One region of the Kitasatospora sp. NPDC059747 genome, then DNA from elsewhere that is predicted to be linked to it. Evidence: riboswitches for the same ligand, from Rfam matches in the RefSeq annotation. Region 1 holds a riboswitch; the other holds the start of a gene.
What was found. Region 1 has a riboswitch for thiamine pyrophosphate ahead of thiO (glycine oxidase ThiO). Riboswitches for the same ligand answer to the same signal wherever they lie in the genome.
Positions count from the first base shown of each region.

Region 2: linked by a shared signal. The riboswitch ahead of thiC (phosphomethylpyrimidine synthase ThiC) and the one ahead of thiO (glycine oxidase ThiO) in region 1 are both predicted to bind thiamine pyrophosphate.

Region 1 is NZ_JBHWGV010000107.1:15,241-22,728, forward strand. It holds gene ACFV4G_RS33845 (bacterioferritin-associated ferredoxin) at 1-73, shown strand, start outside; gene bfr (bacterioferritin) at 87-566, opposite strand; gene ACFV4G_RS33855 (sulfite oxidase-like oxidoreductase) at 787-1,416, shown strand; gene pknB (Stk1 family PASTA domain-containing Ser/Thr kinase) at 1,443-3,263, opposite strand; gene ACFV4G_RS33865 (thiazole synthase) at 3,344-4,141, opposite strand; gene thiS (sulfur carrier protein ThiS) at 4,147-4,356, opposite strand; gene thiO (glycine oxidase ThiO) at 4,353-5,537, opposite strand; TPP riboswitch at 5,532-5,644, opposite strand; gene ACFV4G_RS33880 (NAD(P)/FAD-dependent oxidoreductase) at 5,773-6,969, shown strand; gene ACFV4G_RS33885 (Rv2175c family DNA-binding protein) at 7,012-7,377, shown strand; gene thiE (thiamine phosphate synthase) at 7,377-7,488, shown strand, end outside.
Region 2 is NZ_JBHWGV010000024.1:51,168-58,655, forward strand. It holds gene ACFV4G_RS13400 (LacI family DNA-binding transcriptional regulator) at 9-1,166, shown strand; gene ACFV4G_RS13405 (metallophosphoesterase) at 1,281-2,555, shown strand; gene ACFV4G_RS13410 (hypothetical protein) at 2,798-3,619, shown strand; gene ACFV4G_RS13415 (hypothetical protein) at 3,675-3,890, opposite strand; gene thiC (phosphomethylpyrimidine synthase ThiC) at 4,057-5,871, opposite strand; TPP riboswitch at 5,866-6,001, opposite strand; gene ACFV4G_RS13425 (hypothetical protein) at 6,099-6,299, shown strand; gene ACFV4G_RS13430 (SPFH domain-containing protein) at 6,474-7,488, shown strand, end outside.

The DNA of each region.
Region 1 (7,488 bases):
CGCCCCGGGGCCGGTCGCACCGGCCCCGACGGCCCCGGTCCCGGCGTCCGTCGTCCCGCTGCGCGCGGCCTGACCGCCGCGGCGGCTCAGGACTCCGGCTGCTCGATCAGCTGGGCGAGGTAGAGCGCCTCGCCGAGCTTCTCCAGGAGCTCCAGCTGGGTGTCGAGGTAGTCGATGTGGTGCTCCTCGTCCGCCAGGATGTCCTCGAAGATGTTCGCCGAGGTGACGTCGTTCTTGGCGCGCATGACCACGATCCCGCGCTTGAGCCGGTCGATCGCCTCGACCTCGACCTGGCGGTCGGCCTCGAACATCTCCTTGACCGTCTGCCCGATCCGGACGTGGAACAGCCGCTGGTAGTTCGGCAGGCCCTCCAGGAAGAGGATCCGGTCGGTGAGCACCTCGGCGTGCTTCATCTCGTCGATCGACTCGTGCCGGGTGAACTTGGCGAGCTTCGTCCAGCCGAAGTTCTCCTGCATCTTGGCATGCAGGAAGTACTGGTTGATCGCGGTGAGCTCGGCGGTGAGCTGCTCGTTGAGGAACTCGATGACCTCGGGATCGCCCTGCATGACGGTGCCTCCCTGCGCTGGGGCCTGCTGTGAGTGCTGCGCTGCGCATCCTGGCACCGAAATGGGAGGGACTTCCAGTAAGTTCACACTCACTAGGACATGTGTCGGAATATCCGATTTGGGGGAATGTCTGCCGGCCGTTGGCCCGTACGGGCGGGGCGCGCGGGGCACCGAAAGGGGCGCGCGCCGGGGGCCGGACGCCGTCTGTCACCATGGAGCCATGGGTCAGTCCGAACAAGAACAGCTTCCGCCGCCTGACCCGAGGCTCCCCCCGGGGCAGCGCGTCCAGCGCGGCTGGCCCGCCCTGCACTACGGTCCCGTGCCCCGCTTCAAGCCGCTGACCTGGGACCTCCAGGTGTTCGGCGCGACCGCCTCGGCGGAGAAGCACAGCTGGGACTTCGACGCCTTCACCGCCCTGCCGCGCACCACCGTCCGCGCGGACCTGCACTGCGTGACCAAGTTCTCGGTGCTCGGCAACGAGTGGACGGGCGTCCCGGCCTCCCTCGTCCTCGACCTCGTGCCCCCGGCGCCCGGCGTCACGCACGTGATGGTCTGGGCCGAGTACGGCTACAGCGCCAACCTGCGGCTGGCCGACTTCGCCGATCCGCGCACGCTCTTCGCCACCCACCGCAACGGCGAGCCGCTGACCGCGGAACACGGCTTCCCCGTCCGGCTCGTCGTCCCGCAGCTGTACGCCTGGAAGGGCCCGAAGTGGGTCCGCGCGGTCGAGTACATGCGGGCCGACCGGCGCGGCTTCTGGGAGGAGCGCGGCTACCACAACCTCGCCGACCCGTGGCGCGAGCAGCGCTACACCCACCAGGAGGAGCCGGGGGACGGCCCGCTCCGCTAGGCCCTGGGCCCTGGGCCCCAACCCCCTCAGATGAAGGGGAAGTTGACCGTCACCGCGGTGTGCTGGGGACGCCGCTCGCCGGCCGCCGGGAACTGGCTGCTCGCCTTGCCGCTGCCGAACAGGTTGACCCCGGTGGTCTGCATCGTGAACCCGGCCGCCGTGAGCGCCTTCTCGGCCGCGTCCTTCGTCATCCCGGTGACGTCCGGCACCGGCACCATGCCCTTGCTGACCACCAGCGAGACCGGGGTGTTCTCCGCCACCTGCTGGCCGGCCACCGGCGAGCTGCTGATCACCGAGCCCTCGGGCACGGCGTCGTTGAACGTCTGGGTCACCGAGCCCTTCGCCAGCTGCACGCCGGTCAGCGCGGACGCGGCCTGGTCGGCGGGCTTGCCGGTGACGTCCGGCACGGCGATCCGGTGCGGCCCCTTGGAGACGGTGACCGTCACGGCGTCGCTCTTGCGCGACCGGGTGCCCACCCCGGGGTCGGTGGAGATCACCTGGCCGGACGGCACGGTCTCGCTGTACGCGTCCACGAACTTGCCGTGCATGCCGTCCTTGTCCAGGATCCGCTGCGCCTCGGCGCGGTCCTTGCCGAGCACCCCGGGCACCGGCCCGTACAGCGACTCGGACAGCCCGTACGTCACGCCGCCGACCAGCAGCACCAGGACGGTCAGCGCGGAGGCCCAGATCACCGGCTTGCGCGGGACGCGGCGCAGCGGGTTCGGGCGGGGCGGGCGGACGGGGGTGGGCTCGTCGTAGGGGCGGGGCTCGACCAGCAGCTGGTCCATCAGGTCCGGCGGGACGTCGAGGACGCTGGTGCGCTCGGCCACGGGCGGCTCGACCGGCTGCGGGAGGGGGAGCGGCAGCTGGTGCGGGGCGGCCTGCGGCGTGCGCTGGATCACCGAGGTCGGCTCGCTGGTCGGGTAGCGCGGGCTGGGCCTGGTGGAGGTCGGCGGCTCGGCGTCCAGCTCGGCCGGGCCGAGCTCGCGCCGGACCCGCTGCAGGGTGGCCAGCAGCTCGACGGCGTCGTACGGGCGGGTGTCGGGGGTCCGGGCGCAGGCGCCGAGCACTATCGCGTCGAGCGCCGGGGGGACGGTCGGGACGCTGCGCGAGGGTGGGGGGACGTCCTCGTGCAGGTGCTTGTACATGACCTGGACGGGGTTGTCGCCGGTGTGCGGGCGCGTGCCGGTGAGCATCTCGTACAGCAGGATGCCGGCCGCGTAGACGTCCACGCGCTGGTCGGTGGGGGCGTCCGGGAGGATCTGCTCGGGCGCGAGGTAGGAGACGGTGCCCATGACGGTGCCGCCGGTGGCGGTGGTCGTCGAGGTGGGGGCGCCGTCGGCGCTGCCCAGGACCCGGACCAGGCCGAAGTCGGCGACCTTGACCAGGCCGCCGTCGGTGATCAGCACGTTCTCCGGCTTGACGTCCCGGTGGACCAGCCCGGCGCGGTGGGCGGCGCCGAGCGCGGCGAGCACCGGCTCCATGATGTCCAGCGCGGCCCGGATCGACAGCGCGCCGCGGTCTCGCAGCAGGTCGCGCAGGGTGCGGCCGGGCACGTACTCCATGGCGAGGAAGACGTTCCCGTGGTCGGCGCCCTGGTCGAAGACGTTGACCACGTTGGGGTGGGCGAGGCGGGCGACGGCCTTGGCCTCACGGATGAAGCGGGCGGTGAAGCCCTCGTCCCCGGCGAGGTCGGGGTGCATCACCTTGAGGGCGAGCACGCGGTCGAGCCGGGTGTCGGTGCCCTTGTAGACCGTGGACATGCCGCCGGTCGCGATGCGCTGCTCGACCCGGTACCGGCCGTCGAGCAGGGTACCGATCAGGGGGTCGCGCCATGCCGTGTCCACCCGAGGAGTGTAGTGCGGCGGGTCGCGGCCGGTCCCGGCGGACATCGCCTCCGGGACCGGCTTGTGACACGGGTGCGGCGTCAGAACGCCGGACGCTCGCGGGTGTCGAGGTCGGCGCGGCCGGCCATCGCGGAGGAGGCCTCCGCGTGGAAGCGGCGCGGGATCCGGCCGGCCCGGTGGGCGAGGCGGCCGGCCTCGGTGGCGTGCCGCATGGCCTCGGCCATCAGGACCGGGTCCTGTGCGCGGGTCACCGCGGAGGCGAGCATCACGGCGGAGCAGCCGAGCTCCATCGCCAGCGCGACGTCGGAGGCGGTGCCGGCGCCCGCGTCCAGGACGACCGGGACGTTCGCGCCCTCCACGATCAGCTGGAAGTTGTGCGGGTTGCGGATGCCGAGGCCGGAGCCGATCGGCGAGCCGAGCGGCATGATCGCCGCGCAGCCGACGCCCTCCAGCTTGCGGGCCAGCACCGGGTCGTCGTTGGTGTACGGGAGCACCGTGAAGCCGTCGTCGACGAGGGTCTCGGCGGCGTCCAGCAGCTCGATCGGGTCCGGCAGGAGGGTCCGCTCGTCGGCGATGACCTCCAGCTTCACCCAGTCGGTGCCGAGTGCCTCGCGGGCCAGCCGGGCGGTCAGCACGGCCTCGCCGGCGGTGAAGCAGCCGGCCGTGTTGGGCAGCACCCGGATGCCGTTGCGGGTCAGCACGTCCAGGACGGAGCCCTGGGTGGTCGCGTCGACCCGGCGCATCGCGACGGTGGTCAGCTCGGTGCCCGAGACCCGCAGGGCCTGCTCCAGGACCTCCAGGCTGGGGGCGCCGCCGGTGCCCATGATGAGCCGGGAGGTGAAGGTCGTCCCGGCGATGGTGAAGAGGTCGTCGGCCATGGCGCTCAGCCTCCCTGCACGGCGGTGAGGATCTCGATCCGGTCGCCCGCCGAGAGCCGCGTCTCGGACCACGAACCACGTGGCACCACGGCCTCGTTGAGCGCGGCGGCGACGCCGGTGTTGGCCTTGCTGAGGGTGGTGACCACCTCGGCGAGGGTGGTCGCGGCGGGCACCTCGCGGGGCTCGCCGTTGACGGTCAGTGCGATGTCGGTCATGCGACGGCCTTCGTGGTGGAGCGGGCGGGGGAGAACCGGGAGGGTGCGAACGGCCGTGCGAGCTCGGGGACTTCGCCGGTCGCCAGGTAGTCGGCGAGCAGGTCGGCGGTGACCGGGGTGAGCAGGACGCCGTTGCGGTAGTGGCCGGTCGCGGCGACCAGGCCGGGCAGGTCGGTCGGTCCGAGCAGCGGTGCGTTGTCCGGCGAGCCGGGACGCAGCCCGGCCGAGGTCTCGACGAGCGGGAGTTCGGTGATGCCGGGGACCAACTCGTGGGCATCGCGCAGGAGTTCGTAGACCCCGCCGGCGGTGACGGTGGTGTCGTAGCCCTGCTCCTCGGTGGTCGCGCCGATCACCAGCTCGCCGTTCTCGCGCGGCACCAGGTACAGGTGCTGCCCGCGCACGACCGCGCGGACGTTGCGGTTGAGGAAGGGCCGGTAGGCGTCGGGGATCCGCAGCCGCAGGATCTGCCCCTTGACCGGACGGACCGCCGGCAGCACGTCCTCCGGCAGGCCGGGCAGCCGGTGGCTGTGCGGGCCGGCGGCGAGGACGACCCGGTCGGCGGCGAGGGTTCCGCCGGTGCCGAGCCGGGCGCCGACCGCGCGGCCGCCCTCGACCAGCAGCTCGACGGCCTCGGTGCGGTGGAACACGACGCCCGAGCGTTCGCAGGCGCGGACCAGCGCGGTCAGCAGCCGGCGGGGGTCCACCTGGTGGTCGTCGGCCACGTGCAGGCCGCCGCGCACGCCGGGGGCCAGCATCGGTTCCAGCTTGCGGGCCTCCCGGCCGGTCAGCCAGGTCGAGTCGAGGCCGAGCCGCTCGTGGAAGGCGTGCAGTTCGCGCAGTTCCGCGCGGTCGTCGGAGTCCAGCGCGACGGCGACCGTGCCGCACCGGCGGTAGCCGGTGTCCTCGCCGCCGCTCGCCTCGGTGAGCTCGGCGGCGAACGCCGCGTACCGCTCGTTCGAGGCCATCCCGAGGCGCAGCAGCGGCTCCTCGCCGTACTGCAGCTCGGTGACCGGGGCGAGCATCCCGGCCGCGACCCCGGCCGCCCCGTGACCGGGGGAGGGGTCGACCACGACGATGTCCTCCAGGCCGCGCTGCGCCGCCCGCCAGGCGACGGCGAGGCCGATGACGCCCCCGCCGATCACCAGCACGTCGGCGCGGCTGCCCGGTGCCAAGCGTGTCAAAGCTGCTCTTCTCCCTTCGCCGGTATGACCCGGATCAGGTTCGGACGGTCGCGGGCCGTGCCAGCCCGCCTCTCAGCCCGGTACGCCGGGCTCCCGTGATGGTGTCCCCACCATAACTCCGGTGGTCCGCCCGGCCGAAGGCCCGTACGAAGGGTGGACGGGCCCGGCGCGGCCCGCCCGTGCGCGGGACGGACGGGCCGCCGGGGCGCGTGGGGCCGCTGAGTACAGTGGCGCCGTGGCAGAGCTGAGCGGAACGGATCGGGTGGTCGTCGTCGGGGCCGGGCTGGCCGGCGCGCAGTGCGCGCTGGGGCTGCGGCGGGGCGGCTGGCAGGGGCGGATCGTGCTGGTCGGGGAGGAGCCGCACGCGCCGTACGACCGGCCGCCGCTCTCCAAGGACGTCCTGCTCGGCAAGAGCGACGCCACCACGCTGGACATCGACTTCCCGCACCTCGGCGTCGAACTGCTCACCGGCCGCCGCGCCACCGGACTCACCCCGGGCGTGCTGCACACCGACGCCGGCGACCTCCCGTACGGATCGCTGGTGATCGCCACGGGCGCGACCCCGCGCGCCCTGCCCGGCGCCGAGCGCGCCCACCTCCTGCACACCCTGGACGACGCGCTCGCCCTGCGCGCGCTGCTGCGGCCCGGCCTGCGCCTGGTGCTGGTCGGCGCCGGCTGGATCGGCGCGGAGGTGGCCACCGCCGCCCGGGAGGCCGGCTGCGAGGTGACCGTCGTCGAGGCGGGTCCGGCGCCCGTTCCCGGTGCGCTGCCCGGGGAGGTCGGCGCGGCGATGGCCGCCTGGTACGCCGGAGCCGGGGTGGACCTGCGCTGCGGCGTCGGCGTCGCGGCCGTCGAGCCCGGCGCGGTGCTGCTGGCCGACGGCTCGCACCTGCCCGCCGACGAGGTGGTGGTCGGCATCGGCGCCCGGCCCGCGACCGACTGGCTGGCCGGCACGGGCGTCGAGCTGGACGCGACCGGTGCGGTCGTCGTGGACGGGCGGCTGCGCACCAGCCTGCCGGGCGTCTTCGCGGCCGGCGACTGCGTCAGCTACCCGTCGGTCCGCTCCGGCGCCCGGCTGGCCGTCCAGCACTGGGACCACGCGCTGCAGTCCGGCGAGGCGGCGGCCGCCGCCGTCCTCGGGGTGGACGCGCCGTACGACCCGGTGCCGTACTTCTGGTCGGAGCAGTTCGGCCGCATGGTGCAGTACGCCGGGCGGCACGCCGAGGGCGACGAGCTGCTCTGGCGCGGCTCCCCGCAGGACGCGACCTGGTCGGTGCTGTGGCTGCGCGACGGTGTGCCGAGCGCGCTGCTGGCCGTGGACCGCCCGCGCGACCTCACCCAGGGCCGCCGCCTGATCGAGCGCGGCACCGCGCTGGACCCGGCCCGGGCCGCGGACCCGGCGGTGGCGCTGAAATCGGCGGTCGCGGGGTAGCGGCTGGTGCGCGGCGGGCTCCGGAGGTGGCAGTCTGGTGGCGTGAGTGAGATCGAAAGCAAGATTGAAGCCCTGGTCGCCGAGTGGATGTACCTGCCCGACATCTCGGAGCAGTGGGGGGTCCGCGTCACCGAGGTGCGCGACCTCGTCCGCAACGGCGGCCTGATCGCCGTCCGGCGGGGCCCGAACAACTCGCTGCAGGTCCCTGCGGCGTTCATCGACGGCCAGGGGCTGGTCAAGCACCTGTCCGGCACCCTGACCGTGCTGCGCGACTGCGGGTACAGCGACGTGGAGATCCTGGAGTGGCTCTTCACCGAGGACCCGTCGCTGCCCGGCAGCCCGATCCAGGCGCTGCGGGAGAACCGTGGCACCGAGGTCAAGCGCCGCGCCCAGGCGATGCTGATCTGATGGCGGCGGACACGCCGCGTCAGCGGCTGGCCGAGGCCCGGCTGTACCTGTGCACCGACGCCCGCCGCGAGCAGGGCGACCTGGCCGAGTTCCTGGACGAGGCGCTGGCCG
Region 2 (7,488 bases), on a different contig from region 1:
GGTCCGCCATGACAGCAGCAGCCAACCAGAGCGGTCGGCGACCCACCACCTCACGGCGTCTGGAGCGGGCCGGCATCCGGGATGTGGCAGCAGCCGCCGGAGTGTCGATCACCACCGTCTCCGACGCGCTGAACGGAAAGGGCCGCCTGCCCGACGAGACCCGCAGCCGGGTGCGCGAGGTCGCCGAGCGCCTCGGCTACCGCCCCTCCGCGGCCGCCCGCACCCTGCGCACCGGACGGTCCGGCCTGATCGGGCTGACCGTCACGACCTACGGCGAGGAGCCGTTCACCTTCACGGAGTTCGCGTACTTCGCCGAGATGGCCCGCGCCGCCACCAGCGCCGCCCTCGGCCGCGGCTACGCGCTGGTGGTGCTGCCCGCGTCCTCCCGGCACGACGTCTGGGGCAACATCGCCCTGGACGGCACCGTGGTGATCGACCCGCCCGACCAGGACCCGCTGGTCAGCGAGCTCTACCGGTCCGGCGTCCCGGTGGTCAGCGACGGCAAGCCCGGCAACTGCCCGGTCACCGCCTGGGTCGACAACGACCACGAGGCCGCCGTGCTCGGCATCCTCGACCACCTCTCCGAAGCCGGCGCCCGCCGGATCGGCCTGCTCACCGGGACCAGCACCGACACCTACACCCGGCTCTCCACCGAGGCCTACCTCGGCTGGTGCGCCAAGGTCGGCCAGGAGCCGGTGTACGAGGCCTACCCCGCCCACGACCCGGCCGCCGGCGCCGTCGCCGCCGACCGGCTGCTCGCCCGCCCCGACCGCCCCGACGCCGTCTACGGCCTGTTCGACCCCAACGGCACCGACCTGCTCGCCGCCGCCCGCCGCTACGGGCTGCGGGTGCCCGACGACCTCCTGCTGGTCTGCTGCAGCGAGAGCGACGTCTACGCCTCCACCGAGCCCCCGATCACCACGCTCTCACTGAAGCCCCGCCGGATCGGCACGACCGTCGTCAACCTCCTCATCGACGCCATCGAGGGCGTCGACTCCGGGACGGGCGTCGACATCGCCCGGCTCTTCCCGCCCCGCTTCCGCACCGCCGGAACCGGCCCGCCGCCCGGCACCCTGATGCCCACCGAGCTGATCGTCCGGGCCTCCTCGCAGCGCCGCAGTCCGCGCACCACCGTCAGTCCTCCCCGACCCCCGGGCGAGGTCTAGACCATACCGAGCCGGGACAAAACGGACCTTGCGGGACGGCCCGGCTGACGCTCCGGAGGATTGGATACCCACCAGGTGACGACGCCGGGAGAGTGGTCTTCCTATGATGGGCGAATGACACCCGAGGACCGCTTCCCCGGGCCTGAACACCCCTCCTCAGGCCCCCGCCACCAGCCGGACCTCGACGTGCTGCCGTACGGCACCTACTACGAGCCCGAACCCGCCGGCTACGCCGGGACGCCGTACGAAGCGGAGACCTACAGCGGCTACGGCGGCGCCCGCTACCTCGAACAGCACTGGCCCGCCGACAGCCAGGCGCACGGACACACGATGCACGCCCCCGGGCAGGCGCCGGCGTTCAACCACCAGGACCACCCCGGCTACGAGCCGACCCTGCCCGACCGGCCCTCGCCGGCCCTCCAGTTCCCCGACGCGGTGCCCGACCCCCTGGCCGACGGACACCCCGACCGGCCGGCCGACCAGTTCCCCGGCCGCGACGACCCGCCGACCATCGAGCTCGGCCCGCCGCTACCCGAGCCCGTGCCCAGCTACCCGTACCCGGCCCCCGGCCCGGACGAGCCGCCCGGCCCGCTCTACGTCGTCGGCGACGTCCACGGCTACCTGGAAGAACTCGTCGCCGAACTCCGCCACCAGGGCATCATCGACGCCGACGGCCACTGGTGCGCCGGCCGCTCCCGGATCTGGTTCCTCGGCGACTTCACCGACCGCGGCCCCGACGGCATCGGCGTCATCGACCTCGTCATGCAGCTCGCCGCCGAGGCCGCCGCCGCGGGCGGCTACTGCCGGGCCCTGATGGGCAATCACGAACTGCTCTTCCTCGGCGCCGCCAGGTACGGGGACGAACCCGTCCAGTCCACCGCCGGCACCGCCTCCTTCCTCGCCGCCTGGCGGCTCAACGGCGGCCAGCAGCACGACCTCGACCGGCTCCAGGCGCACCACATCAGCTGGCTCTCCCGGCTGCCCGCCATCGCCATCGAGGACGGCCACCTGCTGCTGCACTCCGACACCACCGCCTACCTGGAGTACGGCGAGTCCATCCCCGACGTCAACGACGCGGTGCACAGCCTGCTCGCCGACGAGGGCGTGGACGAGTGGTGGGACTGCTTCCGCCGCTTCACCAAGCGCTTCGCCTTCCGCGGCGACGCCGGCCCGACGGCCGTCCACGAGCTCCTCGACACCTACGGCGGCAGCCGGATCGTGCACGGCCACAGCCCGATCCCGTACCTCACCGGCGCTGTGCACGCCGACGACGGCGCCCCGCCGCACATCCCCGGGCCGTACGTGTACGCCGACGACCTCGCGGTCGCCATGGACGGCGGCGTCACCATGGAAGGGCGCCTGCTCATCGCCCGACTGCCCGTCAACTGACGTCACCCGCCGGCCCACCCGTCGCACGGGTGTTCCCGGCGCCCGGGCCGTCGCACGCGCGCGGCCCGGGGCGCGAAATTCCGGAATCGGACTGTCAGCGCGGGCGCACCCGCCCCTACCATGAGGCACACCACGAGCGGCCGCCCGTCCGGCGGCCCGCCTCCGCGCCCGATTCGGCGCCCCTGCGGGCCCACCCAGCCCGCGAGGCGGAGCGAACCGGGGTCCGCATGAACGGGGTCCCCATGACCAACCCCCCGCCGCTGCTCGCCGAGGACCGCCCGGAGTACGAGCGCCTCCTCGCCGAAGCCCTCCGCGACGGCACCGTCCGCACCGCCCTCCGCGCGCCCGGCGCACTCACCGCCGACCAGCTGCGCGCCCGCGCCCTGCGCGACGCCGACGCCATCGCCGCCGCGGCCGCCACCGAGTACGAGCACTACACCGGGCTGCGCGAGAGCCTGCGCAGCACGCCCCCGCCCGCCGAGGGCGCCGAGCCGGCCGCCCCCGGCCTGCTCTCCCAGCTGCGCTCCGCCGACGGCGGCGCCGGGCTCTTCCCGGTCCTCACCGTGCTCACCCCGATCCTGGCCTGGGCCGCGGCGCTGGTCCTGCTGCTCCTCGGGTACGCCCTGCGCGCCGCCGACCCCGGGCTCGTCCTCGCCCGCTCCCTGGTCACCGCGGGCTGGATCGCGCTCGCGGCCGGGATCGTCGCGATGACCGTCGGCCTCGTCGGGCTCGTCCTCACCGCGTTACGCGACGGCTCCGGCGCCCCCGCGGGCACCGACCCCGACCTCGCCGCCGAGCTCGCCGCCGCCCGCCGCGCCTGGCGCACCGCCCTGCGCGACCACGGCCTCCTCCCCTACCTGCACGCCGGCCTCCCGGCCGTCCCCGCCCAGCGCCCGGACTTCACCAGCCCCGGCTACACCCCGCCGGGCTTCACCGGCCCGGGCCCCGACGGCCTCATCGACCCCGAGGGCCGCACCTCCCGCCCCGCCGCCTTCACCCCGCCCGACTTCAGCACCCCCGGCTACACCCCGCCGGGCTTCACCGGCCCCGACGAGGTCGGCTGACGCACCGCTGCCCCGGGCCACGCCCGGGGCCGCGCGCAGGACCCCGGAGCGGCCGCTACGGCAGGTAGCGTTCGAGCGCCGCCGCGCCCTTCTCGTCGATCTGCCGCCTGGCCCACGCGAGGCGCTCGGGCGTGACGTCCTGCCCGGACGCCATGACCAGGTCCTCGGGGTCGAAGGGCCGCTCGCCACCGCTGTACAGCTGCCGCGGGGACGCCTTGGCGTCCCGGTTCGTCTCGTCGCTCGGATCGGTCCCCTTGATCGGGCTGCCCATCGCTGCCTCCTTGGTCGGCCTTCCCCCCAGGGTGCCTCCGTTTTCCCCCGGACGCACGATGGCGGGGCGGCAAAGACCGGAACCCGTCCGAGGCCGCCGGGCGGAAAGGAAAACGGCCCGCGCTCTCCCCCCGGAGGAACGCGGGCCGGCTCTGGGGCGGCGGCGGTCAGTCCGCCATCGGCAGGTAGACCTTGTTGCCGTGGGCCTTGAACTCCTCGGACATGGCCTGCATGCCGGCCAGCGCCTCGGCGTCGAACTCGGTGCCGACGGCCGTGGAGCCGTCGCCGTGCTCGTCGCGGATCTTCTGCGAGATCTTCATCGAGCAGAACTTCGGGCCGCACATCGAGCAGAAGTGCGCGGTCTTGGCCGGCTCGGCGGGGAGGGTCTCGTCGTGGAAGTCGCGCGCGGTCTCCGGGTCGAGGGCCAGGTTGAACTGGTCCTCCCAGCGGAACTCGAAGCGGGCGTCGGAGAGGGCGTCGTCCCAGGCCTGGGCGCCGGGGTGGCCCTTGGCGAGGTCGGCGGCGTGGGCGGCGATCTTGTAGGTGATCACGCCGGTCTTGACGTCGTCCCGGTTGGGCAGGCCCAGGTGCTCCTTGGGCGTCACGTAGCAGAGCATCGCGGTGCCCCACCAGGCGATCATCGCGGCGCCGATGCCGGAGGTGATGTGGTCGTAGCCGGGGGCGACGTCCGTGGTGAGGGGGCCGAGCGTGTAGAACGGCGCCTCGTCGCAGATCTCCTTCTGGAGATCCATGTTCTCCTTGATCTTGTGCATCGGGACGTGGCCCGGGCCCTCGATCATCACCTGGACGTCGCGCTCGCGGGCGATCCGGCCGAGCTCGCCGAGGGTCTGCAGCTCGGCGAACTGCGCCTCGTCGTTGGCGTCGGCGATGGAGCCGGGCCGCAGGCCGTCACCGAGCGAGAAGGTGACGTCGTAGGCGGCGAGGATGTCGCAGAGCTCCTCGAAGTTCGTGTAGAGGAAGTTCTCCTTGTGGTGCGCGAGGCACCACGCGGCCATGATCGAGCCGCCGCGCGAGACGATGCCGGTCTTGCGGCGGGCGGTCAGCGGGACGTACCGCAGCAGCACGCCGGCGTGGACGGTCATGTAGTCGACGCCCTGCTCGCACTGCTCGATGATGGTGTCCCGGTAGACCTCCCAGCTCAGCTCCTCGGCCCTGCCGTCGACCTTCTCCAGGGCCTGGTACAGCGGCACGGTGCCGATCGGCACGGGGGAGTTGCGCAGGATCCACTCGCGGGTGGTGTGGATGTTGCGGCCGGTGGAGAGGTCCATGACGGTGTCGGCGCCCCAACGGGTGGCCCAGGTCATCTTCTCCACCTCCTCCTCGATCGAGGAGGTGACGGCGGAGTTGCCGATGTTGGCGTTGATCTTCACCAGGAAGTTGGTGCCGATGATCGCCGGCTCCACCTCGGGGTGGTTCACGTTCACCGGGATGACGGCCCGGCCGCGGGCCACCTCGTCGCGCACGAACTCGGGGGCCAGGCCCTCGCGCAGGGCGACGAACTCCATCTCCGGCGTGACGATCCCGCGCTTGGCGTAGGCGAGTTGGGTCACGGCGGCGCCGCCGCGGCCGCGCAGCGGGCGGCGGGGGCGGCCGGGGAAGACGGCGTCGAGGTTGCGCAGGTTCCCGCCGCGCGGCGAGGTGTGCTTGATGCCGTCGTCCTCGGGGCGGGCCTCGCGGCCGTCGTACTCCTCGACGTCGCCGCGCTGGCGGATCCACGCGTCGCGCAGGGCGGGCAGGCCGCGGCGCACGTCGGGCTCGTAGGCGGGGTCGGTGTACGGGCCGGAGGTGTCGTACAGCGGAACGGTCTTGCCGTTGGTGAGCACCACCTCGCGGAACGGGACCCGCAGATCGGGGCGGGATCCCTCGCGGTGGGCCTTGCGCCAGGCCGGGGTCGGGTAGCCGGTGCGCTCGCTGCTGGGGGCGCTCTGGGCAGACTGCGGCTGTGCGTCGAACGTGGTCATCTGACCTTCACTCCCTACGCCGGCATTACCCGGTCCAGGTTCCTGCGGTCGGCGCAGCGTCCCGGCCGTCCGTCGACGGACCGTTCAGCGCCCTCTCAGCCCGGTGCTCCGAGCTCCCGCGTCCGCAGGCGGTGTTGCCTGCACATGACGCCCAACACCGTAGCGAGAGGATCGCCGCAGGTCCAGAGGGCTTCCGGTGGGCGGGCGGCGGGCGCAGACTGAAGCCCATGATCGGACTGACGGGACGGGTCACGGGGAAGGTCGGCGCGGGCCTGGTCGGGGAGGTGCTGGTGCACGTGCCCGAGCGGCAGGGGACGGAGGCGTTCCTGGCGTACCTGGCGGTGCCGGGGGATCCGCTGCCGACGGGCACGCAGGTGATCGTGGTCGAGTACCAGGCGCCGCGCACGGTGTTCGTGTCGCCGCTCTGACGGACGATCCTCCCTCGTCACGGGGCCCGTGACAGGACCGGGACGAAGTCACGACGTCACCTACTGGCGCACGCGCACGAACAGGCGCAGAATCTCCGCTGCCACCGCGTCCGCGCACTCCTGCACAACCACGCGCAGCCACGGAGCGGTGTGCCTTGAAGGGGGAGTCGGCCGATGGTTATCGGCGTCGTCGCGGGGGCCGTGGTGGCCTCCATCATCGTTGTGATCATCCTGTTCAAGCTCATGTGGCGGGTCGCCGAGCCGAACGAGGCACTGATCATCTCCGGGTCGAAGCACGGGGACGGCCTGGGCTTCCGGATCGTCACCGGGCGGGGCACCTTCGTCGTCCCGGGCATGCAGGCGGTGCGCCGCCTGTCGCTGGACCTCAACGAGGCCGAGCTGGACGTCGAGTGCGTGACGCAGCAGGGCATCCCGGTGCACGTCAAGGGTGTCGTCATCTTCAAGGTCGGCGACGACTCGGTGTCGATCGCCAACGCCGCCCGGCGTTTCCTGGACCAGCAGAAGATGATGGGCCAGCGGGTGCACAACGTGTTCGCCGGTCACCTGCGCTCCATCGTCGGCGGGCTGACGGTCGAGGACATGATCCGCGACCGCGATCGGCTGACCGGCGAGACCCGGGCCGCCTCGGGCGCCGAGATGGAGAAGCTCGGTCTGATCATCGACTCGCTGCAGATCCAGGAGATCCTGGACCCGACCGGGTACATCCGCAACCTCGCCGCCCCGCACGCCGCGGCCGTCCAGCGCGACGCCCGCATCGCGGCCGCCGCCGCCGACCGCGAGGCCACCGAGGCGGAGCAGGAGGCGTTCGCCCGCAAGGCCGAGGCCACCCGCAACAGCGAGATCCAGCAGGCCTCCTACCAGGCCGAGATGGACACCGCGAGCGCCCGCGCCCGGCAGGCCGGACCGCTCGCCGAGGCGGCCGCCCGCCAGGAGGTCGTCGTCCAGGAGACGAAGGTCGCCGAGCTGGAGGCCCAGCGCAAGGAGCAGCAGCTCCAGATCGACGTCCGCAAGCCGGCCGACGCCAAGGCGTACGAGACCCGCACCAAGGCCGACGCCGACCGCGACGCCCGGATCTCCTCGGCCCAGGCGCACGCCCGGGAGACCGAGCTGCGGGCGGCGGCCGACGCCAGCCAGGTGAAGATCGCCGCGGCGGCCGAGGCGGAGGCCA